Regions from separate parts of the Salipaludibacillus sp. HK11 genome, predicted to be linked through region 2. Evidence: predicted binding sites of a transcription regulator. Region 2 holds the regulator's gene; the other holds the start of a gene.

Region 1 (4,224 bases), 290 kb from region 2:
GTTTGCTGTGGATTCGTAATAAACGTTTGTTCTTCTTGTTCTTCACTCACTTCTAGTGGAGAGCCAGATGCAACTTCGATAGACATCTTTGGAAACAAATCTTGAATATGATGTAACATCATGGATGGCTGTTGGCTTCGGCCTTCCTCATCTGCTAGAGGGTAAGTAAAATAGAGTTTCTCTTGTGGAATCGATTGAGCCATATACATCAAAAAGGATTCATTCAAAAGCTGTCTTTCCGCACCTGGAGCTAAATGTAACCCTTGCTTTTCAAGATGTGCTCGCTCTTCTTCCGAAACGAGACTTCCTTCATCTGGCTTAGCTGGAATCACGCCGTCATTGACACCCATGATAAATGCACAACGGACTTGGGATACACGAGACGTTTCCATATCAGCAATCACCACTTGATCAAATGCTGGAGGAATAATTGAAAAGGACAAGCTTTCCAATCCTGTTTCAATCATTTTCATAAATAACTCAAAACTAATCTTTTCGTCTCCACTAATTTCAACGATTTGATCGATCAAATGAATAATTTGAGACCATAGTTGATCATGCTCTCGCGCTTCTCGTAAATCATCGAGCTTAACCGCTTCATCTCGCAAAACTTCGAGTTTATCAGCTGCTTGTACGTCTTCCAATAGTTGGTATAGGGTTCGACAATAGTCACGTACCGTTTTTGACTTCTTCACGCTTGCTTGAAAATTAATTAGTGGCTGCATTAATAAATCTCGCAACTCATTTATTTGCTTTTCATATGACTGTTCAGCATTAGTTTGATCGATATTACTATCAGCTGTGGTCGCCATCCGCCTATAAGTCCAAGGTTTCTCAGAATACCATCTTTTCCCTCTTATTCCGTATGAAAGGACATAATTTTCTAGTTGATCGACTTTCTCACGAGTATTTTCTCCATTCATAGGAAAGAGAAGTTCTGTTTTTAACGTTCGAAATACAGCTTCATATTGCCAGTGGCGCTGAATAACTTCCAAGGAAGAACGAATAAATTCAACTAGAGGATGATTAAGTGCAGACCTTTTTTGATCAGTGAAAAAAGGAATTTTTTCAGTTTGAAAAATTGTTTCGAAATAGTCGCTATATTCTCCAACATTCCTTAACAAAATTGCAATTTCTCCATAACGGTATCCTTGGTCCCTCACTAATGAAATAATTTCGCGCGCAACCCTTTCGACTTCGCCTCGCCTATGCACGGAACTGATGACACGGACTCCCTCATGATTATTTGAAGGTTTCGCAGGTCTTTGATTTTGATTTTTCTCTAAATACATCAACCCACTCGACTTAAATCGTTTCGATTCGTCAAGTATCGTCGTTGATATTTCTGGCAAATCAAACTCTTCACATAAGTCGTACAGCTGTTTATATGTGTTCCCCGTCTCATAAAACAAATCAAGTGGATGAAGGTCTTCAACTGTTGCAACAGGCTGATCCAATGTCAGAGCAATGTTCACATCTTTCACCGTAATAAATAAGGAACGAAGGACATTTAACTCAATTGGAGTAAAACTATGAAATCCATCTACATACACAATCGCCTGTTTTAATTTGGTTGATTCATAAATTTTATCGGCCAATAGTTGCAGGTAATCTTCAGACGCAATATATTTATCAGCAATTTCTATTTCCACTTGCGACAAAATTAAATACATATCATGGAGCTTATCTTTTATCGTCCGTTGTTCAGCAGAGTCGTCTTGATTCGATTCCTGTAGTCTCTCAATCTCTGTCTTTAAAACATCAGAATCTATATCGTAACGCTTGAACTCTGTTATCATTTGCTCTAATTGTTCAACAAAACCTTGACTTGTGGCAACTTTTTGAAATAATTGAAACTGTTGTTTTTTTCGTTCAACTATTTTTCTTAACAACATATGAATTCCTGTTTTTTCGATATGGTTACGGGTAGTTCCACCTACTTCTTGAAGAATTCTTAAAGCAAGTCTTGAAAAACTTAATACTTGCGTCCGAGTAATCCCCTTGCCCATCCTTTTGACGAGATTTTTCTCAGCTTGAAAGGTCATTTGTTCTGGTACTAGGTAAATAATTGGATCCCCAGTCGGATTTTCGTTCATTTTATCAATCATTTCTGTCTGCATTTTTGTCGTTTTACCAGAGCCAGAACGTCCTAAATAGAAACTAATCGCCATACCAATCACCCCTCCTATCATTATTCAGTACACAATCATACGTTCGCTCTATTATTGTATCAAAAATCTAGTTTTCACAATAGTGTTCCAATAAATAATTCAGATTATATATTAATTGATCATGTTATAATCAATAGGACTATCATACAAAAGACAAAGTTACATAATTAAAGTAGCTACACTTAACGTTTAAACGGAGTGAGTTCAAAATGAATTTGAAAACTAAGTTACGCAAAAACACCTTAATTGGAAGTCGCATTTTAAAAACAGGAATTGCTGTTTTTATAACATCAATGATCTGCTTAGCATTCGACCTCCCTGCCATATTCGCTGTCATTACGGCAATCGTCACGATTGAACCGACGACCCATGACTCGATCAGAAAGGGACTTGTGCGTTTTCCTGCATCAGCAATAGGAGCTGCACTTGCAGCTGGATCGGTTTATTTCTTAGGTGAAAGTCCGCTGACCTATACAATTGCAGCCACTTGTACCATTATACTTTGTCAAAAGTTTAAATTATACGAAGGTACGCTAGTGGCTACATTAACATCCGTTGCTATGATTCCTGATTTACAAAATTATTTATTACTTTCTTTTCTGATCCGATTAGGAACAACTTCGATCGGTATTACCGTTTCTACGTTAGTAAATGTCCTTATTTTACCTGCAGACTACTTGGACAATATCGAGCTAAGGAACCAACAACACATCGAACAAATTAAAAAAACACTGAACGAATCTTTTCAGCGTCTTACATCTATCCGTGACCATCATTATAAGAACATGGGAACTTATGAGAATTTGAAACGGAACATCGCTACGACAGATCAACTTCTCCAATTTCAACGAAAAGAACTTCGGTATCACCGCTTTAAGATAAAAAAATATCGGCGTTTTTCAATAGAAAAACAAACGACTCAATTTCTTCATAGAGCCGTCTTACATTTTGGTAACCTTCAATATTTACCGAAAAACCTCTCATTTACTGAATATGAACAAATCTTATTGAAAAGGGCTGAAAGCGAATTTGGATTATTGCTTACTCATCTAGACTTACCTATTCGAGATAGTTATTTTCAGTTTATTGATGAATTAAACAACCATCTGCGCTATGAATTTTCTCGTTCAAGGCCCTCCGCGGTCCACAACCAAGTTGAGTACGATCATCAATTAAGTGGAAAGGTTATTTTATTCTATGAATTATTAGCAATCCACGATTTGTTAGAAGATCTCCATCATCATGTCATAGCTAAGTCAGTTCATAATTGACATATTACTTCATGTAAGAATAAAGGAATGGTCATTTTTCTCAACCATTCCTTCTACTTTATTGAAAATTAATCATCATCTTCGTTTTCTTCTTAAATATCTCCTCAACATTGACCATACCTTTATCATAAGAAGTACTTTGGGGATTCTAAATCGCATTGCACATCACTCCAAGCATGCATATATTATAGTTACAACTCCGCTGATAATGCCATTTCATTTAATAGTCTCATCTAAATTCATTAAACTTATAACAGAACAATTTTAAGTTTCTTTATCTGAAAGGAAATCTAAATCAATATTTTTCTTCTTTTTTAATATCTTTTTTATTATCAATGGAACTAAAAAAGCAACGACAAACATCGTACCGGTAATAATAAACATTAGTGGACTTAATTCTACAAAAGATGCCCCCAAAAAGTTAAAGGCTAAAGTTCCAGGAATTATACCGATCATCGTAGCAAAAATATATTTCTTAAAACTAATTCTCGAGAGCGCTGATAAGTAGCTAACTAAATCAAAATTAATCACCGGAATTACTCGCAAGGCGAAAACATAGAAAAATCCCTTCTCTTCGATTTTTTTTTGAATGGTTTCGCCTCTTCCCGTCCATTTTTTTCGTCTAATATTTCTCCCTAAATAACGCACGGCAAGAAAAGATATAATAGCGCCAGATACTGAACCAACATACGTTACAATTGGGCCAATTATTGGTCCAAAAGATAAGCCTCCAACAACCCCTAAAATCGAGGCAGGAAAGAGTACAAAAGGTCTTAGACTAA
Region 2 (4,224 bases):
GCTTTCGATATTGAATAACCGAAACCTCTTAACATGGCCGCTATTTCATGAAACGTCAGCCCGTTACCTCTAAGTTTAACAATTTCATCAATTGGAACTTCTAATCGCTTTCTCCCCCCAGCATTGTCTGACTGTGCTAAATTTTTATGGGGATAGAACCCTGCCTCTACAGCCCTTTTCATGCCTCTTTTTATTTTCGCATTATGAAGTTTTCTTTGGTGTTCTTCGACGATCGCGACAATATCTAAGATCATTGTATCCGTTTCAGAAAGAATGAGTTCTCCATCATCTTTCAAAGAATAAATCGAAACATTCAGCTTATTTAACTGATGAATCAGAGCAATTTTGGCGTTACCTCTTCCTAGTCTTGTTTCATCTTGTACAAGTAGCATACTTGCCTCTTCTTCTTTTAAACGATCCAATACAGACAGCATTCCATCACGGTCTACTTCATAACCACTTGCCCGTTCTTCAATGACATCAATCACTTGGATATCCCATTTTTCAGCTGCAGAAGTAAGCTCCTCTTTCTGTCGAACAATCGATGACTCCTGTGATTCTTTTTCCGTACTTACTCTTACATAAATAATCCCCTTCAATCTTTTGCAACACCTTTCATCTCCACCGGAACCTTTAACGTCTGCCCTGGGTAAATTGCTTCATCATCTAATTTATTTTCATCTTTTATCCAAAGAATTGCTTCTTCAATCGTCAATCCCATCTCGTTCGTAGCACTGCTTGCAATCGTCCATAATGATTCACCCTGTGAGACCGTCCATTGGGACGACATATAATAATCTGACTCTTGTTCTCTGTCAGAGAAGTGAGTCCACGAAAATAATACAACTGATAATAGCAAAATAAGAATAGACCCGTCTAATTTTTTACGTAAAATACGATTCATTTCATCATCACCTCAAATAAGAATGTTTGTTCCCTTACCACTATACTTAGAACGAGTGTTCGTGTCAAGAGAAATGATAAGAACGTTCGTTTGCGCAACTCGTGTTCTCATGGTATAATGTTCCTGTACTCTATATATGATCTTAGTCATGCCTATGTTGGACAAGCGTTTAATAGAACAACGATAAAGTATAAAAATCTTTTAAAGAGGTGTTTCATATGTCAAAAATATCATCCCGTCAGCAATCAATCTTGGAATTTATTAAATCAGAAGTGAAAGCTAAGGGATATCCACCTTCTGTCCGAGAAATTGGTGTAGCCGTTGGACTTGCTTCAAGTTCAACTGTACATGGTCACCTTTCAAGGTTAGAAAAAAAAGGTTACATTCGCCGTGACCCTACAAAGCCGCGTGCTATCGAGGTTATTGGATTAGAAAACAAATCAGATACAATATCTGAAACGCCGTATTTACACATACCCGTCATCGGTAAAGTTACCGCGGGGCAACCAATTACAGCAATTGAAAATGTCGAAGAATACTTGCCTTTACCTGCAAGTTTTGTTCAAGACGAGCAATCTTTTATTCTTGAAATTTCAGGAGATTCTATGATTGAGGCTGGAATTTTTGATGGCGATTATGTCGTCGTTAAGCAGCAAAATTCTGCAAACAATGGGGATATTGTCGTTGCAATGACAGACGAAGATGAAGCTACAGTGAAGCGTTTCTTCAAAGAGGAAGATCACATTAGACTCCAACCTGAAAACTCTACACTAGACCCGATCATCTTGACGAACGTACATATTTTAGGAAGAGTGATCGGTGTTTTCCGTTCAATTCACTAGTTATTTAAAAGCGGGCTTATGCCCGTTTTTCTTTTTTGTTCTAAATAAGAACAAACGTTCTTGTGTTTCTTTTCTTTTTTCGGTATTCTAAAGAGAAGGAGGAATACACCAATGAAAAAAGTCATTTTCTTAGTTGATATGCAATCGTTTTTTGCATCCGTTGAAAAGGCAAAACACTACCAAGATTTGAATCGTCCTTTAGTTGTATCAGGTGACCCCACGCGGCGCTCCGGTGTTATCTTAGCTGCCTGTCCACTCGCAAAGACATATGGTATAAAAAATGGAGAACGACTATGGGAAGCGGAACAAAAGTGTCCGGACTTAGTTACCGTTCCACCTCATATGCAAGAATATATCGATAACTCTATCACAATTACTGATATTTTGGAGAGTTTCACTGATTTGGTCGAACCTTATAGCATCGACGAGCAGTTCATGGATATCACGCACTCCCAAAAACTCTTCGGCACTCCTTATGAGATTGCCGAACATGTTCAACATGAAATTTATTCCAAATTGAAAGTCGTTGCTCGAGTCGGAATTGGTGAAAACAAAGTGCTCGCTAAAATGGCATGCGATAACTTCTCCAAAAAAAATCAGAACGGTATTTTTTGGTTAAAAAAAGAAAACATCCAAGAAACGCTCTGGCCTCTGCCTATTGAAAAATTGTTTCGAGCTGGCGGAAAAATGTCGCAACATTTGCGAAGAAGAGCGATTCGAACAATTGGTGAATTGGCTCAAACCGATGTCAATAAAATCAAAAAGCTATGGGGCATTCATGGCCAAGTACTTTGGATGAATGCCCATGGTGTCGATTACTCTCCTATTTCTCTCTCATCGACAAATAGTCAAAAAGGAATTGGTAACGGCATGACACTGCCGCGCGATTACAGTGAAAAAAAAGAAATCAAAGTCGTATTATTAGAACTATGTGAAGAGGTTTGTCGAAGAACACGTATGGCTGGAGTGATGGCCGAAACAGTCTCGTTAAGTTTATCCGGGGCAAATTACGACCTCCCTACTGGATTTCATCGCCAACAAAAAATGCCAGAACCAACAAATATGACGATGGAAGTCTTCCGCCATGCTTGTGAATTACTTGAAACCTTTTGGGATCAACAACCTATTCGTCGTTTGCATGTCTCACTTACTAATTTAACGAGTGATCAATCAATCCAATTAAATTTGTTTCAACAAGATCGTTCTCAATCAATCAACTTAGGCTATACAACCGATGAAATTACGAACAAGTATGGGAAAACCGCGGTAATGCGCGCAACATCCTTATTACCTGCTAGTCAGGTATTAGAACGCTCTGCGAAAATTGGAGGCCATTACAAATGAGCGATTATTTAAAACGGGGAAATCTCATGTGGGAAGGAAGTAGGATGATGCTGCCCGAACACATCCAAGCGTTGCGTAACCGAAAAAAAAGCAAAAAACAAGATCCTCGACCTTCACTTGAGGAAGATGATTTGACAGAGTTTAGTTTGATTGCCACCGATTCGCTTAACCATATGCTACATGTGACCGTCGTCTACTGGAGAGACGGGTTTGATCAAGAGATAACCGGCGTGATTGACCACATGGATCACCACTTGAAACGATTAAAAATAAACGGTCAGTGGATTCATGTAAGAGAACTGAAAAAAATCGAAAAGTTATCATGATTGCAATAAAGTATAAATTCTGCTTTTTTCGAAAAACTACCACTATATGTAAAAATATAAAAACATAGTGGGAGGAAATTCAATGAATGAAGAAGCTGGACACTCAAAAAATGAAACCGAAGAAACGATGACAAATCGACAGGGCCACCCTGTCACGGACAACCAGAATTTACGATCGATCGGTAATCGGGGTCCAACAACCTTGGAAAATTACGATTTGCTTGAAAAAATTAGTCACTTTGACCGTGAACGAATTCCAGAAAGAGTCGTCCATGCTAGAGGAGCCGGTGCCCACGGATACTTCGAGGCTTACGGAACAGTTGGGGACGAACCTATTTCCAAGTATACAAGAGCCAATCTTTTTCAAGAAAAAGGAAAGCGAACACCTGTTTTTGTTCGCTTTTCAACTGTTACACATGGCACTGCTTCACCCGAAACATTGAGAGATCCTAGAGGATTTGCAGTGAAATTCTATACAGATGAGGGTAACTGGGACTTAGTCGGAAACAATTTAAAAATCTTTTTTATCAGAGATGCACTCAAATTTCCGGATCTTATTCACGCCTTCAAGCCTGATCCAGTCACAAATGTTCAGGATGGAGAGCGAATTTTTGATTTTATTTCGCAGTCTCCTGAAGCGACACATATGATTACGTTTCTTTTCTCACCATGGGGGATTCCAGCTAACTACCGCTCCATGCAAGGGTCAGGGGTTAACACGTATAAATGGGTCAACAAAGAAGGTAAAGGAGTATTAATTAAATATCATTGGGAACCAAAACATCCAATAAAAAATTTAACTCAAGAA

What was found. Region 2 encodes LexA, which represses DNA repair genes until DNA is damaged. Its sites were predicted from a motif close to CGAACATATGTTCG; they were not measured.
Region 1: addB (helicase-exonuclease AddAB subunit AddB) is a predicted target of LexA. The motif match lies at 2,204-2,217, and genes of this name have one in related genera.

The regions. Positions count from the first base shown of each region.
Region 1 covers NZ_CP181045.1:1,165,071-1,169,294, reverse strand. Annotated here, with positions in the region: gene addB (helicase-exonuclease AddAB subunit AddB) at 1-2,171, opposite strand, end outside; gene ACM26V_RS05885 (FUSC family protein) at 2,381-3,442, shown strand; gene ACM26V_RS05880 (TVP38/TMEM64 family protein) at 3,707-4,224, opposite strand, start outside.
Region 2 covers NZ_CP181045.1:1,453,195-1,457,418, forward strand. Annotated here, with positions in the region: gene ACM26V_RS07190 (recombinase family protein) at 1-599, opposite strand, end outside; gene ACM26V_RS07195 (LysM peptidoglycan-binding domain-containing protein) at 596-904, opposite strand; gene lexA (transcriptional repressor LexA) at 1,123-1,746, shown strand; gene ACM26V_RS07205 (DNA polymerase IV) at 1,858-3,090, shown strand; gene ACM26V_RS07210 (YolD-like family protein) at 3,087-3,416, shown strand; gene ACM26V_RS07215 (catalase) at 3,499-4,224, shown strand, end outside.